2 regions of the Pseudoduganella sp. R-34 genome follow, and region 1 is predicted to be linked to the other one. Evidence: predicted binding sites of a transcription regulator. Region 1 holds the regulator's gene; the other holds the start of a gene.

The links. Region 1 encodes LexA, which represses DNA repair genes until DNA is damaged. Its sites were predicted from a motif close to ACTGTATNNNNATACAGT; they were not measured.
Region 2: a site for LexA is predicted at 4,989-5,006, ahead of ACN9MW_RS27795 (DNA topoisomerase IV subunit B). Genes of this name have one in related genera too.

What each region holds. Positions count from the first base shown of each region.
Region 1 covers NZ_CP184572.1:5,187,704-5,202,256, reverse strand. Annotated here, with positions in the region: gene ACN9MW_RS23885 (CvpA family protein) at 1-351, shown strand, start outside; gene purF (amidophosphoribosyltransferase) at 391-1,917, shown strand; gene ACN9MW_RS23875 (cystathionine gamma-synthase family protein) at 1,917-3,146, shown strand; gene ACN9MW_RS23870 (hypothetical protein) at 3,239-4,702, opposite strand; gene ACN9MW_RS23865 (alpha/beta fold hydrolase) at 4,808-5,836, opposite strand; gene lexA (transcriptional repressor LexA) at 6,041-6,730, opposite strand; gene ACN9MW_RS23855 (hypothetical protein) at 6,861-7,322, shown strand; gene rpsF (30S ribosomal protein S6) at 7,563-7,943, shown strand; gene priB (primosomal replication protein N) at 7,962-8,255, shown strand; gene rpsR (30S ribosomal protein S18) at 8,287-8,577, shown strand; gene rplI (50S ribosomal protein L9) at 8,612-9,064, shown strand; gene ACN9MW_RS23830 (replicative DNA helicase) at 9,161-10,552, shown strand; gene ACN9MW_RS23825 (DUF47 domain-containing protein) at 10,619-11,245, shown strand; gene ACN9MW_RS23820 (anion permease) at 11,262-12,272, shown strand; gene ACN9MW_RS23815 (helix-turn-helix domain-containing protein) at 12,344-12,904, shown strand; gene ACN9MW_RS23810 (GNAT family N-acetyltransferase) at 12,892-13,494, shown strand; gene ACN9MW_RS23805 (VOC family protein) at 13,491-13,883, opposite strand; gene ACN9MW_RS23800 (GspE/PulE family protein) at 13,880-14,553, opposite strand, start outside.
Region 2 covers NZ_CP184572.1:6,042,664-6,057,216, reverse strand. Annotated here, with positions in the region: gene ACN9MW_RS27805 (M64 family metallopeptidase) at 1-395, shown strand, start outside; gene parC (DNA topoisomerase IV subunit A) at 494-2,836, opposite strand; gene ACN9MW_RS27795 (DNA topoisomerase IV subunit B) at 2,965-4,965, opposite strand; gene ACN9MW_RS27790 (response regulator) at 5,094-5,909, shown strand; gene ACN9MW_RS27785 (TorF family putative porin) at 6,013-6,723, shown strand; gene ACN9MW_RS27780 (potassium-transporting ATPase subunit F) at 6,914-7,003, shown strand; gene kdpA (potassium-transporting ATPase subunit KdpA) at 7,005-8,786, shown strand; gene kdpB (potassium-transporting ATPase subunit KdpB) at 8,799-10,895, shown strand; gene kdpC (potassium-transporting ATPase subunit KdpC) at 10,909-11,493, shown strand; gene kdpD (two-component system sensor histidine kinase KdpD) at 11,495-14,206, shown strand; gene kdpE (two-component system response regulator KdpE) at 14,203-14,553, shown strand, end outside.

The DNA.
Region 1 (14,553 bases):
TGGCTTGCGCCCATGCTGCCGGAAGCCCTGCCGGGCGAGGTGGTGCGCCTGATCGTTGCCTTCATTGCGCTGTTTATCGGAGTGCTCATCCTCATGGCCTTGTTGACCATGGCAATCAATGCGCTGATCGAAGCCGGCGGCCTGTCGTTCGCCGACCGCGGCCTGGGAGCCCTGTTCGGGCTCGGCCGGGGCATTGTGATTGTGCTGGCCGGCGTCATATTGTGTGGGATGACCTCCATGCCCAAGCAGGAATTCTGGAAAGGCGCGCTGTTGAGTCCCATGGCGGAATCCGGCGTGCGTACCGTAAAACCATTCCTGCCCGCCGCGATGGCGGAGCATGTCCATTTTTAGAATTCTTTAAATCCGCAGCACCAAGTTTAGGAGCACACCATGTGTGGCATCGTCGGCGTCGTATCCCACCAACCAGTCAACCAGATGCTGTATGACGCGCTGCTGCTGTTGCAGCACCGCGGCCAGGATGCGGCAGGCATCGCAACCAACCAAAGCAACACGTTCTCGATGCACAAGGCCAATGGCCTGGTGCGCGACGTGTTCCGTACCCGTAATATGCGTTCGCTGAACGGCAATTCCGGTATCGGCCACTGCCGCTACCCGACCGCCGGTTCCTCCAGCGAAGAAGAAGCGCAGCCGTTCTACGTCAACGCGCCGTTCGGCATCACGCTGGCGCACAACGGCAACCTGACCAACTGGGAACAGCTCAAGGACGAGATGTTCAAGAACGACCGCCGCCACATCAACACCGATTCCGATTCGGAAGTGCTGTTGAACGTGCTGGCGCACGAGATCCAGAAAGCCTCCACGGACGTCACCCTGACCCCGGCCAACATCTTCCAGGCGGTGACGGTGCTGATCAAGCGCGTGCGCGGCGGCTATGCCGCGGTGGCGCAGATCGCAGGCAGCGGCATGCTGGCCTTCCGCGACCCGAACGGCATCCGCCCGCTGTGCCTGGGGGCGAACGAAACCGCCGACGGCACCGAATACATGATCGCATCCGAATCCGTCGCGCTGGAAGGCATGGGCTTCCGCTTCGTGCGCGACGTGTTGCCGGGTGAAGCGATCTTCATCGACAACGACAACCAGCTGCATGCGCAGATCTGCGCCGCTGCGCCAAAACTGAATCCATGCGTGTTCGAATATGTCTACCTGGCGCGTCCCGACTCGGTGATTGACGGCGCCTCGGTCTACAACACCCGCCTGAAGATGGGCGAATACCTGGCCGACAAGATCAAGCGCGAAGGCCTGGCCGAAGGCGTGGACGTCGTGATGCCTATCCCTGACTCTTCGCGTCCTGCCGCGATCCAGCTGGCGATGCGCCTGGGTGTGGATTACCGCGAAGGCTTCATCAAGAACCGCTACATCGGCCGCACCTTCATCATGCCGGGCCAGGCAATGCGTAAGAAATCCGTGCGCCAGAAGCTGAACGCCATCGGCGACGAATTCAAGGACAAGGTCGTGCTGCTGGTGGACGATTCGATCGTGCGTGGCACCACCTCGCGCGAGATCGTGCAAATGGCGCGCGAAGCCGGCGCCAAGAAAGTGATCTTCGCCTCCGCCGCACCGCCAGTGCTGTACCCGAACGTGTACGGCATCGACATGCCGACCCGCGACGAACTGATCGCCCACGGCCGCACGCTGGACGAAATCTGCAAGGAAATCACCGCCGACGCGCTGGTCTATCAGGACCTGGAAGATCTGAAGAAATCGATCGCCGACGTGAACCCGGCGTTGACCGAGTTCGAGGCCTCCTGCTTCGACGGCAAGTACATCACCGGCGACGTGTCGGCCGAGTACCTGGACCGCATCGAACAGGCGCGCCACAACCCGACCAAGGCCAAGGTTGCCGAAGACGCGGCACGCACGCAACTGAACCTGAACACTGCTACGACGGAATCCTGATGAAGAACTACGGCTTCACGACGACCATCCTGCACAACGACCGCCAGAAAGGCATCGAACACGGCTCCCTGCATAAGCCGATCCATACCTCGGTGACGTTCGGCTACGCCGACGCGCGCCAGCTGGCGTCGGTGTTCCAGGGCAAGGAGCCGGGCTTCCGCTACGGCCGCCAGGGCAACCCGACGGTTGCCGCGCTGGAGGACAAGGTCAGCAAGATGGAGCAGGGCGTGGGCACGATCTGCTTTGCCACGGGCATGGGCGCCATCGGCGCCGTGTTCCAGGCGCTGCTGCGTGCCGGCGACCATGTCGTGTCGTCGTCGTTCCTGTTCGGGAATACCAACTCGCTGTGGCAGACCGTGGCGGGGCAGGGCGTGGGCGTGGACTTTGTCGACGCCACCGACGTGGCAAACGTAGCCGCGGCGCTGAAGCCAGAAACCCGCATGGTGTTCGTGGAGACCATCGCCAACCCGCGCACCCAGATCGCCGACCTCAAACGCATCGGTGAACTGTGTGCCGCGCGCGGTATCCTGTACATCGTCGACAACACGATGACGTCGCCCTACCTGTTCCGGCCGAAGGACGTGGGCGCGGGCCTGGTGGTGAATGCGCTGACCAAATCCATCGGCGGCCATGGCAACGCTCTGGGCGGCGCGCTGACCGACACCGGCGCTTACGACTGGACCAGGTTCCCGAATATCTTCGAGAACTACAAGAAAAATCCAGCGGTGCAGTGGGGCCTGGTGCAAATCCGCGCCAAGGCGCTGCGCGATTTCGGCGCATCGCTGGCGCCGGAAGCTGCACACCATATCGCCGTCGGCGCCGAAACGCTGGCACTGCGCATGGACCGCACGTCGGCCAACGCGCGCGCCCTGGCCGAAATGCTGGAAGCCGACGAGCGCGTGGCAGCCGTGTACTACCCGGGCCTCAAATCGCACCCGCAGCATGGCATCGCAGCGGAGCTGTTCAAGGACTTCGGCTCGTTGCTGAGCTTCGAGCTGAAGGAGGGCATCGACTGCTTCGACTACCTCAACAAGCTGAAGCTCGCGATCCCGACTTCCAACCTCGGCGACACGCGTACGCTGGTGATCCCGGTCTCGCACACCATCTTCTACGAGATGGGCCCCGAACGCCGCGCTTCGATGGGTATCGCCGAGAGCCTGATTCGCGTCTCCGTCGGCATCGAAGATACCGCCGACCTGATCGCCGACTTCAAGAACGCATTGGATTAAGAAACGAAAGTCGGGGTCAGGTCTGGCAATCCGCCACGTTTTTCGCCATGCGAAAAACGTGGCGGATTGCCAGACCTGACCCCGACTTTTATTTAGTACGGGACGCCGAAGATGGCGCTGAAGCGGGCCTTTTGTTCGGCGGTCGCGGCCGGATCGCGCAGCAGGTAGGTTTCCAGCATGCCGAATTGCTCAAGGCGCAGGCCGATCTCCTTGAATAGCGGGCTCAGATCCGGCGCCTTGCTGGTGGCGACGATGTTGTTCAGCAGCGGGTCGAGGTCGACGCCGCTGATCGCCTTGCCGATGCGGACAATATCGGCCTGGTCGTATTGCTTGCCCTTGCGCCCGAACTCCTTGTACATCTCGTTCAGCAGCGTGTCGAGGCTGACCTTGCCCTTGCTGGCCTTGCGCAGTTCGACGTCCATCGCCAGGCCGGCGATCGTGCCGCCGCCGTAGACCAGCAGCCAGTTGCGGTGCTTGTCCTTCACCGCTTCGCGTACGGTGACGGTCAAGCCTTGCACGTTGCGCGCGACGTTCTGGCCGCGTGCGAGATTTTCCAGCTGCTGGATCAGCATGCTGCGGTCCATCAGCTTGTTGCGCGCCATGGTGATCACGGTGACGTAGTCGTTCACCCCTTCCTTGAACCACTCTTCGCTTTCGTTCTTCGGCACCAGCGAGTGGCCATCCCAGAAATGGGCCAGTTCGTGCGCCATTACCTTGCCCCAGATCGGACGGGCGACTTCGCTGCCGTCGTCTTTCAGGTATTGGCTGAAGGAGCCGGCAAACGCACCGCCGTCGCCGCTATCGCCCTGGTTGATCACGATCAGGAAGCGGTCGGCGACCGGTCCGCGGCCATACAGCTTCTGGTAGCTGTTCATCTGCTTGTCGATCATGGAGATGAAGGCGTCGCGCCGCTTCCAGTACTGCTTGCCCATCACCAGCGTCATTTCAACACCGCCCGCCTTGAAGGTTTCCGCGTGAGCCGTGCCGAAGAAGAAGGCGTTGTTCACCAGTTCACGCCGCGACTCGACCAAAAAGGTGCCCGGCTTGCCGGTGCTGCGCCAAGGCGTATTGGCTTTCCATCCTATCGGCAGGTCGAATGTGACTTCGGTTTGCCCGAGCATTTTCTCGCCGGGGACGATGAACAAGGGATAGCCGACCGACATCAAGCCTTCGTCGGTGTGATAGGACACTTCTTCGTTCCCGCCCGGCCATTGGTATTTGTCGTGCTCCAGCCGGATGTCGTAAGACAGGCGCAGGCGGCGGTCGCCGTCCACGTCGTATTCGCCTTCGCCCTTGTCTTTCAGGACGACGGCATTGCCGGCCATGTCGTGCACTTGCAGTTTTTCGATCAGGTCGGCCTGGCCGTTTTTGAGCTGCGGTATCGGCATGCAGTTGAACAGCGCGAGGTCGCGGCCCTCGACCCAGACGTCGGCTTCGACGTGGGCGCGTTTGGCATCCTTGTCGATGCTGAGGCGGTAGTGGTTGGCCTGGTTGTCGAAGGCGAACGCGGATTGCGCCGCCAGCATCGCAGCTGCGATGCAGAAAGGCTTGAACATCAAATCTCCCCGGTTGTGGTGTGCTTTTTGTGACTGTAAGTGAGCGCAGCCACCCGGGGAGCGTGGCTGCGACGAAATGCAGGATTGGCTAGACAGGCTGCAGGTTTAGCGTAGCGCTTTTTCCACAACGGCCTTCATGGCAGGCATGGCGCAGCGCAGCGCTGCGTGGCCACAGTCGGTGTCAAGCACGGTGGCTTCTTCCTTGCGCAGCTTGGAGAAGGCGATTGCCGGCCCAGGGTTGACCAAGTGGTCTTGGGCTGCATTGATCGGGACCAGTCGCGCCTTGATGCGCGGCGCCGCGTCTTCCAGCTTGCCGCCCTGGGCGATATCGTGGCCCAGTACAGCGCGGATCTGCCAGAGGGAATTGTTGGCGTCAGTGCCGTCAGGATCGGAGGCCTGGCTCTCGCGGAAGAATTTTTCAAAGTCCTTCGGCGCGGTGCGTGCGCTGCGATGCGCCGGGCTGTCGAAGTTCATTGCGAACAGCAGGTTATACATTGGCAGCGCCGGGTTCTGGGCATAGCGGCCGCCTGCGTAGGCTGGCTCGTCAAGTACCGACTTTTCAACGATGCGCAGGAACAGCATGTCGGACGATGTCAGTCGCGGTGTGCCCGCGATGGGAATGGCTACGTCCATGAAGCCCGGGTAGCTGGCGGCCCATTGGAAGGCCTGCATGCCGCCCATCGAGTAGCCCATGACGGCGTGAAGGTGCTTGATGCCCAGTTTTTCGGTCAGGAGCTTGTGCTGGCTGGCGACCATGTCGCGTACCGAGAACTGCGGAAAGGAGGGGCCGGGTTGGGTCTTGCTGTTTGAAGGGGAGCAGGATACGCCATTGCCCAGTGCATCGACCACGATCACGTACCATGGCGCCGGATCGAACAGGGCGCCGCTTTGCAGCATCCCTGCCGCATCGCGGCTGGTGCCGGTGTGCCAGGTCGTGAACAGGATGACGTTTGATTTGTCAGCGTTCAGGGTGCCGAAAGTACGGTAGCCGATCGAGCAATCGTTGATGGTGGCTTTGTTTTCAAGCTGCAGGTCGCCCATGTTGGCGAACTGCTGTTGCGGGGCGGCGGCGTATGCGGTGGAAATGGACAGCGCCAAGGCGCACAGGATCGAGCTGATACGGCGGACGTGCATGTGATCTCCTCTCCTTTTTTCGATGCAAGAAGGATAACTCGAGCGGCCCTTGTCTTGGAACCCGAGTGCGACAGAATGCAGAAATGGGGGCGCAGGCTGGCTTAAAACGGCGCGCGGGCCAGCGGAGGGGCAGGGATTGCGCCAGCCGGGCCAGCGCGGGAGAAAGGCCCAGGGCGCACGTCGCACCCCGAGCGCAGGACGGTCTTAGTGCCAGGTTCGCATCAGGCCAACGGCCAGGCCTTCCAGGGCGAAGTCGTCTTCTTCGGTCACTGTGATCACCTTGAAGTCCGGATTTTCCGGCAGCAGTTCGATCTTGCTGCCGGTTTTGCGGTAGGTCTTGACGGTGACATCGTTGCCGATGCGGGCCACCACGACCTGGCCATTGCGGGCGCTGTCGGTCTTTTTCACGGCCAGCAGGTCGCCGTCCATGATGCCGATGTCGCGCATCGATTCACCGCGCACCTTCAGCAGGAAGTCCGGCTTGGCCGAGAACAGCTTGGGGTCGACGCTGTAGGTGGTCTCCAGGTTTTCCTGGGCCAGGATGGGCGAGCCGGCGGCGACGCGGCCGATCAGCGGCAGGGAAACCAGCATGCCGGCCGGGACGGCTGGCATGTCGTCGAATTCGACATTGGCACGAGCGGCCGGGCGCGGCGCTGCTGCACCGGTCGCCGGGCCGCCGAAGTTGCCGGTCAGGCGAATGCCGCGCGAGGTGCCGGCGGTAATTTCGATGGCGCCCTTGCGTTGCAGGGCTTTCAAGTGTTCTTCTGCAGCATTGGCGGACTTGAAGCCAAGCTCCGCCGCGATTTCGGCGCGGGTAGGCGGGAAGCCGGTGCTGTCGATCGCATCCTTGATCAGGTTGAGGATCTGTTCTTGTCGTGCTGTGAGCTTGATCATGGCGCTATGGTGAACTGTGGATATAGACAGTCTGTATTTTTGTACAGTATGAAAGGAATTGCAAGCAAATTTGTTGCAATGACAGAAAATATTCGGCTTAATAATGTTTCGACAACCATTGGAGGGCAGGATGGGACGGTTTGCTTTCTTGCTGGCGGCGGGGATTTCCTTGTTCGGTGCCGTGATTCATTTCGCGGCGCCTTGGCTGGGGCCGGAGTGGTATGCCTTCCTGCAGGCGCCGCCCAAGGTCGTTGCATCAGCCCGCGCCGGGACGTGGTTCGCGCCGGCTGGCGCGGTAGTCATAGGGGCCTTGATGTTGATCTGCTCCTTGTATGCGCTGGCTGGCGCAGGGCGCTTGCGCTGGTTGCCATTTGCGCAAATGGCGCAGGGCACGATTGCTGCGATTTGCCTGCTGCGCGGGCTGCTGGTGGTGCCTTACTTGTACAAATTCCCCGATCGTGTGTGGACGTTTGATGTGGTCGCCTCCCTGGTCTGGCTGGCGGCCGGGCTCGGGTTCCTCGCCGGGATCTTGCAATCGTCTGAGGCGACGCAGCCTGCCATGGCGGCGAGGGGCGAAGCCTCAGGCGATTAAGCCGCAGGCAAGCAGCGCGTCATCCAGCGTTCTTACCCGGAGCAATGCAAGGGCGCAGCTTCCAGGCGGCGTCGACTGGTCCATGCCCCGGCATGCCAGCCCAGCGGGCAGGGGGCTTTGCGCGCCATCAGTAAACCTTGAGCCGGCCGGCAAAGTCTGCTATGCTTGCGGGCTTACCTCTTCCCACACCCGTCTTGACGCCGGGGTGGGCTATATTCACAGTCCTTAAGGGAGTTATTAATGCGTCACTACGAAATCGTATTTATCGTCCACCCGGACCAAAGCGAGCAAGTGCCCGCGATGATCGAACGTTACAAGACCAGCGTGACCTCGCGCGGCGGTAACGTGCACCGTGTTGAAGATTGGGGCCGCCGTCAAATGGCGTACTCGATCCAGAAACTGGCCAAGGCACACTACATCTGCCTGAACATCGAATGCGACAACGAGACCCTGGTTGAGCTGGAAACCGCATTCAAATTCAATGATGCCGTGCTGCGTCACCTGACCGTCAAGATGAAGAAAGCGGAAACCGCTCCTTCCCCGATGATGAAGTCGGTCCAGCGTGAAGACGCGGCCAAGAGCCATCGCGCCGAAGCCCCAGCAGCTCCTGTAGCGGCGTAATTCCTGACAGGAGACGGTCTGTACAACCAGCTCCGGGTTACCGCCCTGATCGCCGAACGGGATGAGATTCGATACACCCCGGCCGGCCTGCCGATTGTGAATGCAAGCTTGCAGCACAGTTCGCAGCAGACAGAGGCAGGCATTGCCCGACTGACCGAGTTTGAAGTCCCTGCCGTTGCGGCAGGTGAGTTGTCAAAACGATTCAGTCAGGCGCCCCTTGGAGGCTTGTACGAGTTCACCGGTTTCCTGGCCAAGAAGAACCGCAATAGCAGAACCCTGGTGTTTCACATCATTGATTTTCGTGCTGTCTAAACAGCGCAATTTTTAAATACAGGAGCCTAAAATGGCATTCGGTAAAAAGTTCGACAAAAACAAGCTCAAGCTGAAAGAAAAGCGCAAGCAACAAAACCCACTGTTCAAGCGCAAGAAGTTCTGCCGCTTCACCGCCGCTGGCGTTGAGCAAGTGGACTACAAAGACGTAGACACCCTGAAAGATTTCATCCAGGAAAACGGCAAGATCATGCCAGCACGCCTGACCGGCACCAAGGCGCACTACCAGCGTCAAGTTGACACCGCGATCAAGCGCGCCCGCTACCTGGCCCTGCTGCCATACACCGATCTGCACCACGCTTAATTAGCGATCAGATCAGAGATCCTGGAGAATTAATATGCAAATCATCCTGCTGGAAAAAGTTGTTAACGTCGGCAACCTGGGCGACGTGGTGAAAGTGAAAGACGGCTACGCCCGTAACTTCCTGATCCCTCAGAAACTGGCACGCCGCGCTACCGCTGCTGCTGTTGCTGAATTCGAAGCCAAGCGCGCCGAACTGGAAAAAGCTGCTGCCGCCAAGCTGGCTGCTGCCCAAGCCCAAGGCGAGAAGCTGAACGGCATGACCGTGACCGTGTCGCAGAAAGCCGGCGTTGACGGCCGCCTGTTCGGTTCCGTGACCAACTTCGACATCGCTGAAGCCCTGACCAAAGCCGGCTTCGCAGTGGAAAAGTCCGCTGTGCGCCTGCCAACCGGTCCTCTGAAGACCACCGGCGAGTTCCCAGTGGCTGTTGCCCTGCACACCGACGTGGTCGCAGAAGTGACCGTGGCTGTTGTTGGCGAAGCTGCTTAATCAGCGTCGTAAATACAGCAAGAAAGCCGGGTTCGCCCGGCTTTTTTTATTTTCAGGGATTATTACGGCGTTGCCGAAGCAGGTATAATGCGCGCCATGAACGCCGCACCCCAGTCCGACCCACAAGTCGATTCCCTCCGCATCCCGCCGCACTCGATCGAGGCAGAGCAATCTGTCATCGGTGGTTTGTTGCGTGACAACGCGGCGTGGGACCGTATTGCGGACTTCATGAATGCGGAAGACTTCTACCGCTACGACCACCGCATCATCTTCGAGCAGATGATTCGCCTGATTAACTCGGGCAAGCCGGCCGACGTGGTGACCGTGTTCGAGGCCCTCAGCATGCTGGGCAAGGCGGAAGAGGTGGGCGGCATGGCCTACCTGAACGCCATGGCGCAGAACACCCCTTCGGCCGCCAATATCCGCCGCTATGCGGAAATCGTGCGTGACCGCGGCGTGCTGCGCAAGCTGATTACCGTGGCCGACGAAGTGTCGGGCAACGCCTTCAGCCCGCAGGGCAAGGACGTGAAGCAGATCCTGGACGAGGCGGAAGCAAAGATTTTCGCCATCGCCGAAGCCGGTTCGCGCGGCGCCGCCGGTTGGCTGCCGGTGCAGCCGCTGCTGACCCAGGTGGTGGAGCGTATCGACGAACTGTATTCGCGCGACTCCAGCTCCGAAATCACCGGCGTGCCGACCGGCTGGACCGACCTGGATAAAATGACTTCCGGCCTGCAGCCTGGCGACATGGTGGTTGTTGCTGGCAGGCCATCAATGGGCAAGACCGCATTTTCCATGAACATCGCCGAAAACGTGGCGGTGGAGGCGGGCCTGCCGGTCGCCGTGTTCTCGATGGAGATGGGCGGCGTGCAGCTGGCCATGCGTATGCTTGGCTCGGTCGGCCTGCTGGACCAGCACCGCCTGCGTACCGGCAAACTGATCGACGAGGATTGGCCGCGCCTGACGCACGCCATCCAGAAAATGAATGAAGCCCAGGTCTACATCGACGAGACCCCGGCACTGAACCCGATCGAGATGCGCGCCCGTGCGCGCCGCCTGGCCCGCCAATGCGGCAAGCTGGGCCTGATCGTGGTCGACTACCTGCAACTGATGCAGGGCAGCCAGCCGGGCGACAACCGCTCGGCCGAGATCTCCGAGATCTCGCGTTCCCTGAAGGGACTGGCCAAAGAGCTGCATTGCCCCGTCATTGCGCTATCCCAGCTGAACCGCTCGCTGGAACAACGTCCCAATAAACGTCCCGTCATGTCCGACCTGCGCGAATCCGGCGCTATCGAGCAGGACGCGGACGTGATCATTTTCCTGTATCGCGACGAAGTCTATAACCCGGACTCGCCGGATAAAGGTACCGCCGAGATCATTATCGGCAAGCAGCGTAACGGTCCAATCGGTGCGGTGCGCCTGACCTGGATCGGTGCGTACACCAAGTTTGGCAATTACACCGGTAACCTGTCGATCTACCAAGGCGACTGATTACCAGGCGGGCCACGCTGGGTGGCCATGCTGCAGTATCTACGAATCAACCAACGGAGAACAAAAATGTTTGGACGCTTGATGCCCTCGGAGGGCAAATTCTTTGACATGTTTAACCAGCATGCCGAACTTTGCGTGAAGGGCGCCAAAGAGATGCTGGGCCTGATGGCCAATTTCGACGACCTGGAAAACCGTGTCCACGCCATCGAAAGCATCGAAAAGCAGGCTGACAAGATCACCTACCAGGCGGTGGACCTGCTGCACAAGACTTTCATCACCCCGCTGGACCGCGACGACATCCACAAGCTGATCACCAAGATGGACGACATCCTGGACCTGATGGAAGACGCCGCCCAGACCGTGTCGCTGTACGACCTGCACTCCGTCACCCCGGAAGCCAAGCGCCTGGCCGAACTGGTCCTGGCCTGCACCGAAAAGGTGAAGGATGCCGTGGCCCTGCTGTCGAACATGGACAATGCGTCCCGGATCGTCGGCATCTGCGAAGAGATCGACCGCCTGGAATCGGACGCCGACCACGTGATGCGCGCTGCCATGTCCAAGCTGTTCCGCGACGAACCGGACGTGCGCAACCTGATCAAGATGAAGGCTATCTACGAGATCCTGGAAACCGTCACCGACCGCTGCGAAGATGTTGCCAACATCATCGAAGGCATCATCGTCGAAAACGCATAATTAAAAAGATCATTTCATGAGCAACCTCGAAATTAGCATCTGGGCGCTGGGGGCACTGGTCTTCCTCGCACTGGTGTTCGACTTCATGAACGGCTTCCACGACGCCGCGAATGCGATCGCCACGGTGGTGTCCACCGGCGTGCTGAAACCGCAGACCGCCGTGATGATGGCTGCCTTTTTCAACTTCATCGCGATATTCGTGGTCGGCCTGAAAGTGGCGACCACCATCGGCAAGGGAACCATCGAACCCTCGGTGATCGACCATTACGTCATCTTCGGCGCGCTGATAGGGGCGATCGTCTGGAACGTGATCACCTGGTACTACGGCATTCCATCCTCGTCCTCGCACGCCCTGATCGGCGGCCTGGTGGGCGCAGCGGTGGCCAAGTCCGGTACCGGCGCGCTGATCTCCGGCGGCTTGATCAAGACCGTGGTGTTCATCGTCGTGGCGCCGCTGCTGGGCTTCGTGCTTGGTTCGCTGATCATGCTGATCGTGTCGTGGGTCTTTGTGAAATCGACCCCGCGCAAAGTTGACGGCTGGTTCCGCCGGCTGCAGCTGCTGTCCGCGGCCGGCTACTCGCTGGGCCACGGCGGCAACGACGCGCAGAAGACCATGGGCATCATCTGGATGCTGCTGATCGCTTCCGGCCATGTGGCTGCCGGCGACGCGGCGCCGCCGGTGTGGGTCATCGTGGCCTGCTACGGCGCGATCTCGTTCGGCACGCTGTTCGGCGGCTGGCGTATCGTCAAGACCATGGGCCAGAAGATCACCAAGCTGAAACCGGTGGGCGGCTTCTGCGCCGAAACCGGCGGTGCGATCACCCTGCTGATGGCGTCCTTCTGGGGCGTTCCCGTCTCCACCACCCACACCATCACCGGCGCGATCGTCGGCGTGGGTTCGGCGCAGAAGATGTCGGCCGTGCGCTGGGGCGTGGCAGGAAATATCGTGTGGGCCTGGATCTTTACCATTCCTGCTTCCGCCTTCGTGGCGGCGGTGGCATGGTGGGTCGGCAAGCACATCATGTAATTCCCGAAGGGGCGCTGCGGCGCCCTTTTATTTTGCTCACAAGTTCTCAAAATTGGGATATATTCTCAATTATGGGAAATTCATTCGAAGACCGCCTGGTGCGGCGCCTGGCCGGCTTGCGCGAAGAGCGCATGCTGTCGCTGGAGGAACTGGCTGCGCAGAGCGGCATCAGCCGCGCTACCTTGTCGCGCCTGGAGCGCGGCGAAACCAGCCCGACGGCGGAAATGCTGGGCAAGCTGTGCGCTGTTTACGGCATGCCGATGTCGCGCCTGATCGCGGAAGTGGAGCAGGCGCCGGTGCAGTTGATCCGCCGCGCCGAGCAGGCCGAGTGGCACGATCCGGCCACCGGATTCGTGCGCCGCATGGTGTCGCCGCCGGCGCGCGGCTTCCGGGCGGAGATGATCGAAGGACGGCTGCCGCCCGGCGCCGTGATCGAATACGCGCAGCCGCCGGTGAATGGCCTGGAGCAGCATATGTGGATGCTGTCGGGGGTGCTGGACTACACCATCGACGGCAGCCTGCACCGGCTGCAGCCGGGCGATTGCCTGCGCTTCCACCTGCATGGTGCGACGCGTTTTTCCTGTCCCGGGCCGGACCAGGCCCATTACCTGATTGCGATATGCGAACCATAGAACAACTGGATGGCGCCGGACTGCTGGCGCACGCCGATCAATTGGCGGAAGTGCTGCGTGCCTGCGTGCTGGCCGGCGCCAGCGTAGGATTCGAACTGCCATGCCCGCGCGAGGAGGCGCGGGCGTTCTGGCTTGGCCTGCATGACGCCGTGGGGCGCGGCGAGCGCCGGCTGTTCATCGTGCGCGGCGCGGACGGGCGGATCGACGGTACGCTGCAACTGGTGCTGGCCGCCATGCCGAACAGCCGCCACCGCGCAGAACTGTCCAAGATGCTGGTGCACCCGCGCGCCCGCCGCCAAGGCGTGGCGCAGGCGTTGGTGCGTCACGCGGAGGCGACAGCGCGTGCCCTGGGCCGCACCCTGATCGTGCTCGACACCTGCAGCGGTGAACCGGCGGAAGGCATGTACCTGAAGCTTGGCTATGAGCGCTGCGGCGAGATCCCGCAATTCGCCACCATGCCGGACGGGCGCCTTGGCGCGACGACTTTCATGTACAAGCTGCTGCCGGGCGAGGCGGATGCGCTGGCGTTGACAGCGAAACTGGATGGCACGCTGCAGGCGATCACCGGCGACAGCGGCCGCACGCTTTAGGCCGGGTCGTGGCAGACCACGCACAGCTTGTTGCCGTGCGGGTCGCGGAAGTAGGCGCCGTAATAGTCGGGATGGTAGTGCGGTCGCAGGCCGGGCGGCCCTTCGCAGCTGCCGCCATGGGCCAGCGCCGCGGCGTAGGCGGCGTCGACGACCGCTCGCGATGGCGCCGCCAGGGCCACCATCTGGCCGTTGCCGGCGCCTGCCGCTTGGCCGTCGAACGGGCGGCCGACCAGGAATAGCGGACGGCCGCCTTGTGCCGGCTGCCAGCCGGCCCAGGGCCGCGTATCGTCGCGGAAGCGCAGCTTGTGGCCCAAGGCCGCCATCACGGCGCCATGGAAGCGGAAGGCTGCCTCGAAATCGGCGGCACCCAGAAAGATGTGGGAGATCATTTGATGCACACCTGGCGCACGGCCTTGATATCGGTAATACCCAGCAGGACCTTTTCGATCCCGTCCATTTTCAAAGTCAGCATGCCGTCTTCCAGCGCGGCCGCCAGCAACTGCGCGACGCGCGCATGCTCCTGCAGCAGCTTTTTCACGCGGTCGGTGCCGATCATCAATTCGTGCAGGCCGACGCGGCCGCGGTAGCCCTTGTTGCACTGTTCGCAGCCGACCGGCCGGTATAGCGTGAAGCGGCCTTCGGCGTCGGCATAGCGCTCGCGCCAGCCGGCCACTACCTGCTGGCGCGCGGCCAGCGCGTCACGCTGGAACGCGGAAGTGTTCTGCAGTTCTTCGCAGTATTCAGACAGCAGCAGGTCGAGTTCCGCTTCGCCCGGCTGGTAAGCCTCCTTGCAATTGCCGCACAAGCGCTTGGCCAGGCGCTGCGCCAGGATGCCGAGCAGCGCATCGGCGAAATTGAACGGGTCCATGCCCATGTCGAGCAGGCGCACCACCGATTCCGGCGCGCTGTTGGTGTGCAGGGTGGAGAACACCAGGTGGCCGGTCAGCGAAGCTTCGATGCCCATGCTGACGGTTTCCTTGTCGCGCATCTCGCCGACCATAATGATGTCCGGGTCGGCGCGCAGGAAGGCGCGCATCACGGTGGAAAATTCCAGGCCGG
Region 2 (14,553 bases), 850 kb from region 1:
CATGGGAGCCGAACGTGACGGCCTTGCTGGATCCGGCCAATGTGAAGTGGAAGAAGTTTGTGACGCCGGGGACTGCGTTGCCGACTGCCTGGCCGAAGGCGGAGTACGAGGCGCATTCACGCGAGTACCAGAAGATTCGAGCGCAACTGCGCAAGGATAATCGTCCGGAAGCGGAGATGAGCAAGTTGTTCAAGGAGGATCTGGCCTGGACCAATGCGCTGTTCTCGAAAGCGCCGAACCGCAAGGCCGTGGGAGCGTTCGAAGGAGCGAACTACGAAGCGACGGGCTACTATCGTTCGCAGCAACAGTGCCTGATGTTTGACCGCAGCGAGGAGTTTTGCGCGGTGTGCAGCGATGCGGTGCAGGAGACAATTGACTTGTACGCCCCGCGCTAAACCGGTAAACCAGTGTCAGACCCATAGGGTCTGACACTTGGCCTGCGGCCGCCGCGTTACAGTGTCTGACCCTGCGGGTCAGACACTAGGTTGCCGGTTCAGGTGTTCGGCGCCAACCCAGTCGGCTTGATCCGCACCGGCATCGGCTTGCCCTTGCGCGCGCGCTTGCCGAAGTGCGGCGCCAGTGCCGTCGGCCCCATGCGGTCTTCCTTCGCCTTCGCAGCATTGCCAATCCCCTGCACGGTCACGCCCTTGTCGGTGATCGCGCAAGCAGCAACCAGCTTCTCCTTGTCGGCCAGATCCATCAGGATCACGCCGCGGCCGCCGTTGGACAGCACCTTCATCTCGTCCATGCCGAACACCAGCAGGTTCGATTTCTCGGAAATGACCGCCACCGCGCTCGCGCCATCGGCCACCACGGTCGGTGGCAGCGGCTTCGCGCCCTCATCCAGCGTAATGAACGACTTGCCGCCCTTCAGTCGCGACACCATATCGCCGGCCTTGGCGATAAAGCCATAGCCCGCATCGGACGCCAGCAGTAGCTGCTTGTCGCCATTGCCCGCGAAGTAGTGCAGCAGGCGGGCGCCGCCCGACAGGTCGACCAGCGTGGTAATCGGTACGCCGTCGCCGCGCGCATTAGGCAGGGCGGCCACGGGCACGGAATACACCTTGCCGTTGTCGCCGAAGCCCAGCAGGGTATCGACCGTACGGCACTCGAATGCGCCATACAGCGAATCGCCGGCCTTGAAGGTGAACTGCGCAGGATCGTGGCCGACGCCGGACCGTGCGCGCACCCAGCCTTTTTCGGAAATGATTACGGTGACCGGTTCGTCGGCCACCTTCTGTTCAACGACAGCCTTCTGCGCTTCCTCGATCAGGGTGCGGCGTGCGTCGCCGTAAGTCTTGGCGTCGCCGTCGATTTCCTTGATAACCAGGCGGCGCAGAGTGGACGGATTGTCCAGCACGTCCTGCAGGCCTTCGCGCTCCTTGCGCAGCTCGGCCAGTTCCTGTTCGATCTTGATCGCTTCCAGGCGTGCCAGTTGGCGCAAACGGATTTCCAGGATGTCTTCAGCCTGGCGGTCCGACAGCTTGAAGCGTTCGATCAGCGCCGCCTTCGGCTCGTCCGAATTGCGGATGATGGCGATGACCTCATTGATGTTCAGCAGGACGATCTGGCGGCCTTCCAGGATGTGGATGCGCTCATCGACCTTGTTCAGGCGGAACTGGGTGCGGCGGGTCACGGTGGCGAAGCGGAATTCAATCCACTCGCCCAGGATTTCGCTGATGCCTTTCTGGCGCGGGCGGCCATCGCCGCCGATCATCACCAGGTTCATCGACGCTGAAGTCTCCAGCGAGGTGTGCGCCAGCAGCATGTGCATGAACTCGGTCTGGTTCTGGTTCTTCGATTTAGGCTCGAACACCAGGCGCACAGCGGCCTCGCGGCCGGATTCGTCGCGCACCTTGTCCAGCTGGCCAAGCAGCAGGCCCTTCAGCGCAACCTGTTCCGGCGACAGGGCTTTCTTGCCCAGTTTGACCTTTGGATTGGTCAGCTCTTCGATTTCTTCCAGCACCTTCTGCGATGAAGTACCTGGGGGAAGTTCGTATACAACTGCCTGCCACTGGCCGCGCGCCAGTTCTTCGATCTTCCAGCGAGCGCGTACCTTCATCGAGCCGCGGCCGGACGCGTACATGTCGTCCAGTTGCGCGCGCGGAGTGATCAACTGGCCGCCGCCAGGGAAGTCCGGGCCCGGGATCAGTTCCATCAGTTCCGCGTGGCTGATCTTCGGATTGCGGATCATCGCCACGGCAGCTTTCGCCACCTCGGTCAGGTTGTGCGAAGGGATTTCGGTCGCCAGGCCCACAGCGATACCGGAGGCGCCGTTCAGCAGCACCATCGGCAGGCGCGCCGGCAGCAGGGCCGGTTCTTCGTACGAGCCGTCGTAGTTCGGGATGAAGTCCACGGTGCCCTGGTCGATTTCGTCCAGCAGCAGTCGCGAGATCGGGGTCAAGCGGGCTTCGGTGTATCGCATTGCCGCTGCGCCGTCGCCGTCGCGCGAGCCGAAGTTACCCTGGCCGTCGATCAGCGGATAGCGCAGCGAGAAATCCTGCGCCATGCGCACCAGCGCGTCGTACACCGACTGGTCGCCGTGCGGGTGCAATTTACCCAGCACGTCGCCGACCACGGTGGCGGACTTGCGCGGCTTGGCGGTCGGGCCCAGGCCCAGTTCATTCATCGAGTACAGGATGCGGCGCTGCACCGGCTTCTGGCCGTCGCACACGTCCGGCAGAGCGCGGCCCTTGACCACGGAAATGGCGTAATCCAGGTAGGCGCGCTCGGCGAAGGTCGAAAGGGTCAGCGATTCGCCGCCGTCATCACCGCCGCTGCCGCCATTTGGCGGCAGTTCCGGGGTTGGTTCGTCAAAGAGATTTGCTTGAGTCATAGTTTTTACTTTCTAACTGGTAATTCGGCCGGGTGGCCGTCCCGTCTGACCCGCGGAGTCAGACACCAGGCCCGCACCGGTCGCGTACCAGTGTCTGACCCCGCGGGTCAGACACTGCTTTACCGGTTTTAGATATCCGCTTCCACTTCGTTGCCGTGTTCTTCAATCCACGCGCGGCGGGCGGCGGCTTCGCCTTTGCCCATCAGCATATTGAAGCGCGAGGAGGAGTAGCTGTGGTCGAAATCGCCCAGCGACACCGGCAGCAGGCGGCGGGTGTCCGGGTTCATGGTGGTTTCCCACAGCTGCTCGGCGTTCATCTCGCCCAGGCCCTTGAAGCGGGAGATGGTCCAGGAGCCTTCCTTCAGGCCGTCCTTGCGCAGCTTGTCTTCGATCGCCACCAGTTCGCCGTCGTCCAGCGCATACAGCTTCTGGATCGGCTTCTTGCCGCGCGCCGGTGCGTCAACGCGGTACAGCGGCGGACGCGCCACGCAGATGTGGCCCTTGTCGATCAGGGCAGGGAAGTGGCGGAAGAACAGGGTAAGCAGCAGCACCTGGATGTGGGAGCCGTCGACGTCCGCATCGGAGAGAATGCAGATTTTGCCGTAACGCAGGCCAGACAGGTCAGGCGAATCGCCATGATTGTGCGGATCGACGCCGATCGCCACCGCGATGTCGTGGATTTCGTTGTTGGCGTACAGGCGGTCGCGGTCAGTCTCCCAGGAGTTCAACACCTTGCCCCGCAGCGGCAGGATGGCCTGGAATTCCTTGTCGCGGCCCATCTTGGCCGAACCGCCCGCCGAGTCGCCCTCGACCAGGAACAATTCGGTGCGGGTCATTTCGTCCGATTCGCAATCGGTCAGCTTGCCCGGCAATACAGCCACGCCGGACGACTTCTTTTTCTCGACCTTCTGCGCGGAGCGCAGGCGCGATTGGGCTTGCTTGATCACCAGCTCCGCCAGCTTCTTGCCGTAGTCGATGTGCTGGTTCAGCCACAGTTCCAGCGCGGGCTTGGAGAAGGTCGATACCAGGCGTACCGCATCGCGCGAGTTCAGGCGCTCCTTGATCTGGCCCTGGAATTGCGGGTCCAGCACCTTGGCCGACAGCACGAAGGAAGCGCGGGCAAACACGTCTTCCGGCAGCAGCTTCACGCCCTTCGGCAGCAGCGAGTGCAGCTCGACGAAGTTCTTCATTGCGCCGAACAGGCCTTCGCGCAGGCCCGATTCGTGGGTGCCGCCGTTCGGGGTCGGAATCAGGTTGACGTAGGATTCGCGCACCACGGCGCCTTCCTCGGTCCATGCCACCACCCAGGACGCGCCTTCGCCTTCGGCAAAGCCTTCCGCATCAGGGGTGGCGAACTGCTCGCCCTCGAACAGGGGGATCAGGGTTTCGCCGCCGGAGGTGGTTTGCGCCAGTTGCTCGTTCAGGTAGCCGCGCAGGCCGTCCTTGTACATCCAGGTCTGTTCGTCGCCGGTCTTGGCATTCTTCAGCGTGACCGATACGCCGGGCAGCAGCACGGCCTTGGAGCGCAGCAGGCGTTGCAGCTCGACCTGCGAGATCAGCGGCGAATCGAAATACTTCGCATCCGGCCAGGCGGTCACGCGGGTACCGGACTTCTTGCCATCCTTCGGCGCCGGCTGGGAGCTCAATGGCTCGACCAGGTCGCCGTGTTCGAAGGCGATCTGGTGGAAACCGTTGCCGGCGTCGTCTTTACGCCACACTGCAATTTCCAGGCGCTTGGATAGCGCGTTGGTGACGGATACGCCGACACCGTGCAAGCCACCCGAGAAGGCGTAAGCGCCGCCCGATCCCTTGTCGAACTTGCCGCCCGCGTGCAGGCGGGTAAAGACGATTTCCACCGTCGGCACGTTTTCTTCAGGATGCAAGCCGACCGGAATACCACGGCCGTCGTCTTCGACGGTGATGGAACCGTCGGCATTCTGCGTCACGATGATGTTTTTGCAATGGCCGCCCAATGCTTCGTCCGAGGCATTGTCGATCACCTCCTGGATGATGTGCAGCGGGTTCTCGGTGCGGGTGTACATGCCCGGGCGCTGCTTGACGGGTTCCAGTCCTTTGAGGACGCGGATAGATGATTCGCTGTAGTCGGAAACTGGTTTTTTAGTGGCCATACGTGTTATTGGTAATGCAAAGTGCTGTGATTATATACAGTATTTTCCGGTTTGACGGATCGCATGCTTGCGCATTCTATCCGCTACGGCCGGTGGCGCAAGGGAATCGCAGCGTTAAAATGGGTTTTATGACTACAGATCGGCGCCCGTTCGCAGTCAGGCTGGTCGGCTTCCCCCTGGAAGCCGAGCGGGCGCTCGCGCTGGGACTGGCCAAGGCGCCCGCCGACGGACCGGCCTATCTCTGCCTGACCGAAGACAGCCTGCAGGACCCCGATATTTACCTGGCCAACGGCACGGAACTGAAAGCGCTGGCAGCCATCGCATCGTTGGCTGCAGGCGACATCCGGCCGGCGCTGGTGCTGGGAGCGACCGGCGTGCTCCTGCCATACCCGAACCTGCCGCTACCAGTGCAGTGGAGCGCCATGTATGCGGAACTTGGCCGCCTGCTCCAGCGCCGCGCCGACGTGCTGGCCGGCCTGTCGGCTTCCGTCGATTCGCTGGTACCCGAGCGCCGGCGCCGCGAGCGGCTCGACCTCGATCTGACCGATCCCACTGTCTATGAAAAGATGCGCAAGCCGCGCCGCGAGGGCGCCGTGCTGTGCGTCGATGCCAACGCCAATTTCAGCGAACAGCTGGGCCGGTCCCTGAAGCAGTTCGGCACTGCGGTGCTGTGGGCAGTGGACGGAGTGGCAGCGCTGGCGCATTGCCGCCAGCAGCCGGTGGCTGTGGTACTGATCGACTTCGCCGCCCCGATCATCGACCATTACCTGCTGTGCGCCCAACTGCGCAGCCTGGAGGCGCAACCCGAAGTGATCTTCCTGGTGCAGTCGGCCCACGACTACGACCTGACGCGCGGCCGCGCCGCCGGCGCCGCCGGCATGCTGGACAAGCCACTGGCTGAACACCAGGTGCAGGCGGTGCTGCGCAAGTTCATGCGGCTGTAGGTATTTTTATGCGGCGTTGACTTGTCGCTGCCTTCTATTTAGACCGTTTTTACGCGCCGATCGATACGCTTTCGTCACCTTCTTTTTTGACGAAAGCGAATGTATGAAGAACGCGTTTTTCCTGGCGGCGGCGATGCTGTCCGCTCCTGCCTTTGCCAATGACCTGAGCTTCAACGCTGCGCTGGCCAGCGACTACCGCTATCGCGGGATCTCGCAATCGCGCCTGCAGCCCGCGTTGCAGGCCGGCGCCGATTTTGCCGACAGCGGGACAGGCTGGTACGCGGGCGCCTGGGCGTCGGCCATCAACTGGACGCGCGATGCCGGCGGGGCTGGCCGCGTGGAGCTGGATATCTACGGCGGCAAGCGCGGCCAACTGACGGCAGATGTCAGCTACGACGCGGGCGTGCTGACCTATGTTTACAAGGGGCGTATCCCAGGCCTCGATAACCCTGACACGACGGAGATCCACGGCCAGCTTGGATACGGCCCGGCGACCTTGAAATACTCGCATTCCGTGACCAGCCTGTTCGGCTTCGCCGACAGCAAAAACTCCGGCTACCTGGACCTGGGCGTAAATGTCGATGCGGGCGCCGGCTACACCATCAACCTGCACGCCGGCCAACAGCGCGTGAAAAACAATGGCGTCGCCGACTACAGCGACTGGAAGCTGGGCGTGAGCAAAGACCTGGGCATCGCCAGCGTGCAGCTGGCTGCCGTCGGCACCAATGCCGGCAAGGCAGCCTACGCCTCGCCAGCCAACGGCAAGTTCCTGGGCAAGAGCGCCTTGCAGCTCACGGTCAGCCGGACCTTCTGATTTTTACACCTTGTTTACACCGCTTTGCCGAGTCTTTACACCGAATTTAGGCGTGTCTCGATAAGCTGGTTCGCATGCAAACAAGACCTTCGGGGAACCTGATGGACATCGTTTTTATTGGCGCAATCGTCGCCTTTTTCGTGCTGGTTGTCGCCATGGCGGCCGGTTGCGACAAGCTGGGAGGGAAGCAATGAATATCTTTTATCTCATCGGCTCCGTCGCCACGGCCGGCTTGCTGGTCTACCTGCTGGCTGCCCTTCTGAAAGCGGAGGACCTGTAATATGACCCCCCAATCCTTCCTGCTGCTGGCCGTCTTCCTGCTGGTCCTGGTCGCCGCAGCGTGGCCGCTCGGCGCCTTGCTGGCTCGCGTGGCCGATGGCAGCAAAATCCCTGGCCTTGGCTGGCTGGCTGCAGTCGAAAGGCTGCTGTACCGTGCCGCTGGCGTGCCGGGCGACGAAGCGCAGCGAGGCATGGGCTGGAAGGCCTACGCCAAGGCACTTCTGGTCTTCAATCTCGTTGGCACCCTGTTTGTCTACGCTGTTCAGCGCTTGCAGGCCTGGCTGCCGCTTAACCCCCAGGGCCTGCCTGGCGTCAGTCCGGACTCCTCCTTCAATACCGCCGTCAGCTTTGTGGCCAACACCAACTGGCAAGGCTATGCGGGCGAACAGACCATGAGCTATTTGAGCCAGATGCTGGCGCTCGCCGGCCAGAACTTCTTCTCGGCGGCCACCGGCATTGCCGTGGCCTTTGCGCTGATCCGCGGTTTCGCCGCGCGCTCGGCAAAGTCGATCGGCAACTTCTGGGTCGACCTGACCCGCACCGTGCTGTACGTATTGCTGCCTTTGTCCTTTGTCTTTGCAGTATTCCTGGTCGGCCAGGGATCGATCCAGAACTTTTCCGCCTATAAGGAAGTGAACCTGGTGGAACCGGTGACTTATACCGTCCCGGGCGCCACGCCCGAGGCCCCTGCCCAAACCCAGAGCGTGGCCACGCAAACCATCGCGATGGGCCCAGTCGCTTCGCAGGAAGCGATCAAGATGCTGGGCACCAATGGCGGCGGCTTCTTCAACGCCAACTCGGCGCACCCGTATGAGAACCCGACGCCGCTGTCCAACTTCGCACAGATGCTCGCCATCTTCCTGATCCCCGCCGCGCTGTGCTTTACCTTTGGCCGCCTGGTGGGCGATCGCCGCCAGGGTTGGGCCGTGCTGGGCGCTATGACCATCATGTTCGTGGTCGCAGCTACCGGCATCACCGCTGCGGAGCAGGCCGCGCAACCGGCACTGCAAGCAATGGGCGTCGACCAGTCAGCCACGTCATTGCAGGCTGGCGGCAATATGGAAGGCAAGGAAACGCGTTTCGGCATCGCCGCCACAAGCCTGTTCGCCACCGTGACCACGGCTGCATCCTGCGGCGCCGTGAACGGCATGCACGATTCCTTCACGCCCTTGGGCGGTGCAGGGCCGATGCTGCTGATGCAGCTGGGGGAAGTGGTGTTCGGTGGCGTGGGCTCTGGCCTGTACGGCATGCTGGTCTTCGCCATCATGGCGGTGTTCATCGCCGGCCTGATGATCGGCCGCACCCCGGAATACCTGGGCAAGAAGATTCAGTCGTATGAAATGAAAATGACGTCGATCGCCATCCTGGTGACGCCGACCCTGGTGCTGGTGGGGACCGCCATCGCCGTCATGCTGGAAGCGGGCAAGGCCGGCGTTGCCAATCCGGGCGCGCATGGTTTCTCCGAGATCCTATATGCCTTCAGCTCGGCCGCCAACAATAACGGCAGCGCCTTCGCCGGGCTTTCCGCCAATACGCCGTTCTACAACATCATGCTGGCCGTCGCCATGTGGTTTGGCCGCTTCGCGATGATCGTGCCGGTGCTGGCGATAGCCGGCTCGCTGGCCTCCAAACAGCGGCTTCAGGCCAACGCCGGCACCATGCCGACCCATGGCCCGATGTTCGTAATGCTGCTGGTAGCCGTGGTGCTGCTGGTGGGCGTGTTGAATTACGTTCCTTCGCTGGCGCTTGGCCCGGTGATCGAACACCTGCAATTGTATAAATAAGGAGTGCACACCATGTCGCAATCCCAGGCGATTCCACTCGCCCAACCAGGCCAGCGCCTCAAGCTGCTCGATTCGCAACTGGTGGTTCTTGCCATCGCCGATGCGTTCCGCAAGCTGAGTCCCGCGGTCCAATTGCGCAGCCCCGTGATGTTTGTCGTCTATATCGGCAGCATCATTACCACGCTGCTTTACATCCAGGCGCTGAACGGCGTGGGCGAGGCCAGCTCCGGCTTTATCCTTGCCATAGCCGTGTGGCTGTGGTTCACCGTGTTGTTCGCAAATTTTGCTGAAGCGCTGGCCGAAGGCCGCAGCAAGGCGCAGGCGGCTTCGCTGCGCAGCCTGAAGCAGAGCGTGATGTCGAAGCGCCTCGCGGCGCCACAACATGGCACCGCCTGGTTGCCATGCCCGGCCACCGACCTGCGCAAGGGTAACTACGTGCTGGTGGAGGCCGGCGACATCATACCGATCGACGGCACCGTGATCGAAGGCGTGGCCTCGGTGGACGAAAGCGCCATTACCGGCGAGTCCGCGCCGGTCATCCGCGAATCGGGCGGCGACTTTTCTTCCGTTACCGGCGGCACCCGCGTGCTGTCCGACTGGCTGGTGGTACAGGTCACCGCCAACCCGGGCGAAACTTTCCTCGACCGCATGATCGCCATGGTGGAAGGCGCCAAGCGCAAGAAGACGCCGAACGAGATCGCGCTGACGATCCTGCTCGTGGCGCTGACCATCGTGTTCCTGATCGTGACCGCGACCTTGCTGCCGTTCTCGCTGTTCTCAGTGGCGGCCGCGCAGGCGGGTTCGCCGATCACCATTACGGTGCTGATTGCGCTGCTGGTGTGCCTGATCCCGACCACCATCGGGGGCTTGCTGTCGGCCATCGGCGTGGCAGGCATGAGCCGAATGATGCAGGCCAACGTGATCGCCACCTCCGGCCGCGCGGTGGAAGCAGCTGGCGATGTCGACGTGCTGTTGCTGGACAAGACCGGCACCATCACCCTGGGCAACCGCCAGGCGTCGGCCTTCTTCGCGGCACCGGGCGTCACCGAGCGCGAACTGGCCGATGTGGCGCAACTGGCCTCGCTGGCGGATGAAACGCCGGAAGGCCGCAGCATCGTGGTGCTGGCCAAGCAGAAGTTCAATATCCGCGAACGCGAACTGTCGCCGTTGCATGCCTCCTTCATTCCGTTCTCGGCCAACACCCGCATGAGCGGTGTCGACATGGAGGGACGTGAAGTGCGCAAGGGCTCCGCCGACGCAGTGCGCAAGCATGTGGAAGCGGCCGGCCAGCAATGGCCTGCCGAAGTGGGCCGCACTGTGGAGGATGTATCGCGCCGCGGCAGCACGCCGCTGGTGGTGGCCGACAATGGCCGCGTGGTGGGCGTGGTGGAACTCAAGGATATCGTCAAGGGCGGCATCAAGGAACGCTTCGCGGAGCTGCGCCGCATGGGCATCAAGACCGTGATGATCACCGGCGACAACAAGCTGACCGCCGCTGCGATTGCGGCAGAAGCCGGCGTCGACGACTTCCTGGCCGAGGCGACGCCTGAGGATAAGTTGAAACTTATCCGCAGCTACCAGTCCGACGGCCGCCTGGTCGCCATGACCGGCGACGGCACCAACGATGCGCCCGCGCTGGCCCAGGCCGACGTCGCCGTGGCCATGGGCTCCGGCACCCAGGCTGCCAAGGAGGCAGGCAATATGGTGGACCTGGATTCGAATCCGACCAAACTGCTGGAGATCGTGGAGATCGGCAAGCAGATGCTGATGACGCGCGGCTCGCTGACCACGTTCTCGATTTCGAACGATATTGCCAAATACTTCGCGATCATCCCCGCAGCCTTCGTCGGCACCTATCCGCAACTGAAGGCGCTGGACGTCATGCACCTGGCCAGCCCCAACTCCGCCATCATGTCCGCCGTGATCTTCAACGCGCTGATCATCGTGTTCCTGATTCCGCTGGCCCTGAAAGGCGTGCGCTATCGCGCCATCGGCGCCACCGCTCTGCTGCGCCGCAACCTGCTGGTGTATGGCGCCGGCGGCCTGGTCCTGCCGTTCATCGGCATCAAATTGATCGACATGCTGCTGGCAGCGTTCAACTTCGTTTAAGCTGGAGAACAAGATGATTTCGACTATTCGTCCCGCGCTGGTGTTGTTCGGCGCACTGACCCTGGCCTGCGGCGTGATCTATCCCCTTGCCGTCACAGGCGTTGCCTCGGCGGCTTTCCCGGCCCAGGCTGGCGGTTCCATCCTGGAAGTGGACGGCAAGCCGGTCGGCTCAAAGCTGATTGGCCAGCAATTCACCTCGGCGAAGTATTTCTGGGGCCGCCCGTCGGCCACCGGCCCGATGCCCTACAACGCCAACGGCTCCGGCGGCTCCAACCAGGGCCCGCTCAACCCCGCCTTCACCGATGCTGTGCGCTCCCGCATCGAAGCGCTCAAGGCTGCCGATCCGGGCAACACGGCGCCAATCCCTGTCGACCTGGTCACGGCCTCGGGAAGCGGGCTCGATCCGGAGATCAGCGTGGCCGCTGCTGAATACCAGCTTCGGCGCGTGGCGGACGAGCGACGCATCGCACCGGACAAGGTGCGGGCGCTGATCGCCGAGCATGCGTCGGGCAAGGTCATGGGCGTCTTCGGCGAGCCGCGCGTGAACGTCCTGGCGTTGAATCTGGCGCTGGACGAGAAAACGCCGCATACTCGCTGATATGATTCCACTCGACGACGACCGGCCAGATCCCGACGCGCTGCTGGCGCAAATGCAGCAGGAGCGCAAGGCGGCGCGGGGCAAGCTGCGCATCTACTTCGGCGCGTCGGCCGGCGTCGGCAAGACCTACGCCATGCTGTCGGCCGCCCGCAAGTTGCAGGCGGCCGGGCAGCTGGTGCTGGTCGGCGTCATCGAGACCCACGGCCGCAGCGAAACGGCGGCGCTGCTGGAAGGGCTGGACGTACTGCCGCTTCGGGCAATTGCCTATCGCGGCAAGATCCTGAACGAGTTCGATATCGATGCCGCCCTGGCGCGCCGCCCGCCGCTGGTCCTGATCGACGAACTGGCGCACTCCAACGCGCCGGGCTCGCGCCATCCCAAACGCTGGCAGGACGTGGAAGAACTGCTGGAAGCCGGCATTGATGTCTTCAGCACCGTCAACGTGCAGCACCTGGAAAGCCTGAACGACGTGGTGGGCGGCATCACCGGCATCCAGGTCAATGAAACCGTGCCCGATACCGTGTTCGACGCCGCCGACGAAGTGGTGCTGGTCGACATCCCGGCCGACGAACTGTTGACGCGCCTGAAAGGCGGCAAGGTCTACCAGGCGCAGCAGGCCGAACGGGCCGCGAAAAACTTCTTCCGCAAAGGGAACCTGATCGCGCTGCGTGAACTGGCCCTGCGCCGCACTGCCGACCGTATCGAAGACGATGTGCGCGCCTATCGTGTCGAGCAGTCGATCGACACCATCTGGAAAACCGGCGCATCGGTGCTGGCGCTGATCGGCCCGCGCCCAGGCTGCGAGCAAGTGGTGCGCAGCGCCGCACGCCTGGCGGGACAACTGGGCACGCAATGGCACGCCATCTACGTCGAGACGCCGGCCTTGCAACGCCTGCCGGCCGGGGAGCGTGAGCGCGTCCTGAAAATGCTCAAGCTGGCGCAGGACCTGGGCGCCACCACTGCCGTGCTGTCCGGCAGCGATATCGCCGCCACGGCTGCCGCGTACGCGCGCAGCCACAACCTGTCCAAGATTGCGATGGGGCGGGCGCACCGCAACTGGCCATGGCGCCGTTCGCATATCCGCAGCCTGGCGGCGCATGCGCCCGACATCGACCTGATCGAAGTGTCCGGCAGCGAGGTCGAATCGCATCCGGTGCAAGCCGCAGCCGGCACCGCCGCGCCGGACGACGCCGACGAAGATGCGCTGCGCTTCAGGCGGCGGGCGAAGGGCTTTGCGGTGGCTGGCCTCGCCAGCGTCGGCATGGCCATGCTGGCGACGCCGCTGCTGCCATACTTCGACCTGGCCAATATTGCCATGCTGTTCCTTTTGGTGGTGCTGCTGGTGGCAGTGCGCTACGGGCGCGGGCCATCCGTGCTGGCGACCTGCGTCAGCGTGGCGTGTTTCGACTTTTTCTTCGTGCCGCCACGCTTCAGTTTCGCGATCTCGGACCTGCAATACGCCATCACCTTTGCCGTGATGCTGGCGGTAGGCTTGATCACCGGCCACCTGACCGCGGGCTTGCGCTTCCAGGCCCGTGTGGCCTCCTATCGTGAAGCACGCGCCCGCGCCCTGTACGAATTCGCGCGCGAGCTGTCCGGGGCGCTGCAGACCGGGCAAGTGTTCGAGACCACGGCGCGCTTCGTACAATCGACTTTCAATGCCAAGGCAACGCTGCTGGTGCCTGATGCCGACGGAAGGCTGCACCTGCCGCCAGGCACCGCTCCGGTGCCTGCGCTTGACGAGGGCGTGGCGCAATGGGCGTTCGACCATGCCGAAAGCGCTGGCCTGTGCACGGACACGCTTCCGGCCAGCCCCTTGTTCTACATGCCGTTGGTAGCGCCCATGCGCACCCGTGGCGTGCTGGCCATTGAGCCGGCGCAGCGCCGCTGGCTACTGATTCCCGAACAGCGGCAGCACCTCGACACCTTCGCGGCGCTGGCCGCGATTGCACTGGAGCGGGTGCATTACGTCGAAGTGGCGCAGGAGGCGCTGGTCAATATGGAATCGGAACGGCTGCGCAATTCGCTGCTGGCAGCCTTGTCGCACGACCTGCGCACGCCGCTGACTTCACTGGTCGGCCTGTCCGAATCGCTGGCCGGTTCGCGCCCGGCGCTGTCGGCGCAGCAGCTGTCCCTCGCCAGCTCCCTGCATGCCGAAGCGCTGCGCATGAGCGCCCTGGTCGCCAACCTGCTCGACATGGCGCGCATCGAAAGCGGCGAACTGAAATTCAACCTGCAATGGCAACCGCTGGAAGAAGTAGTGGGCAGCGCCTTGCGTTCGAGCCGCCTGCAGCTGACAGGGCACAAGGTCAGCACCCAGCTCTCGCTCGGCTTGCCCCTGTTGCGCTTCGACGCGGTGCTGATCGAACGCGTGCTGTGCAACCTGCTGGAAAACGCCGCCAAGTACACGCCGCCCAGCGCATCCATCGTGATCTACGCCGTGCAGCGCGGCGAATTCGTGCGGGTCATGGTGTACGATAACGGCCCGGGCCTGCCGCGTGGGCGCGAAGAAGCGATCTTTGAAAAATTCACCCGCGGCGAAAAAGAATCGGCCAAGCCGGGCGTCGGCCTCGGGCTGGCGATTTGCCGCGCCATCGTCGAAGCACACGGCGGCACCATTGCAGCGGACAAATCGCCCCTGGGAGGCGCCGCCTTCGTCTTCACGCTGCCGGTCGGCACGCCGCCGGGGCTGCCTGAAATCGAGGAAGAATGAACACCCAACAATCCGAGATTGTCCCCACCGCCTTGCTAGTGGAAGACGAACCCCAGATCCGCCGCTTCGTGCGCGCCGCACTGGAGGAAGAGGGCTGGCACGTGCACGAATCGGCCAGCATGCAGCGTGGCCTGATCGACGCCGGAACGCGCCGGCCCGACCTGGTGATCCTCGACCTCGGCCTGCCGGATGGCGACGGCAACGATTTCATCGCCGACCTGCGCAAATGGTCGAACGTGCCGGTCATCGTGCTGTCGGCGCGCGTCAACGAAGCCGACAAGATCAAGGCGCTCGACGCCGGCGCCGACGATTACCTCAGCAAGCCATTCGGTACCGGCGAGCTGCTG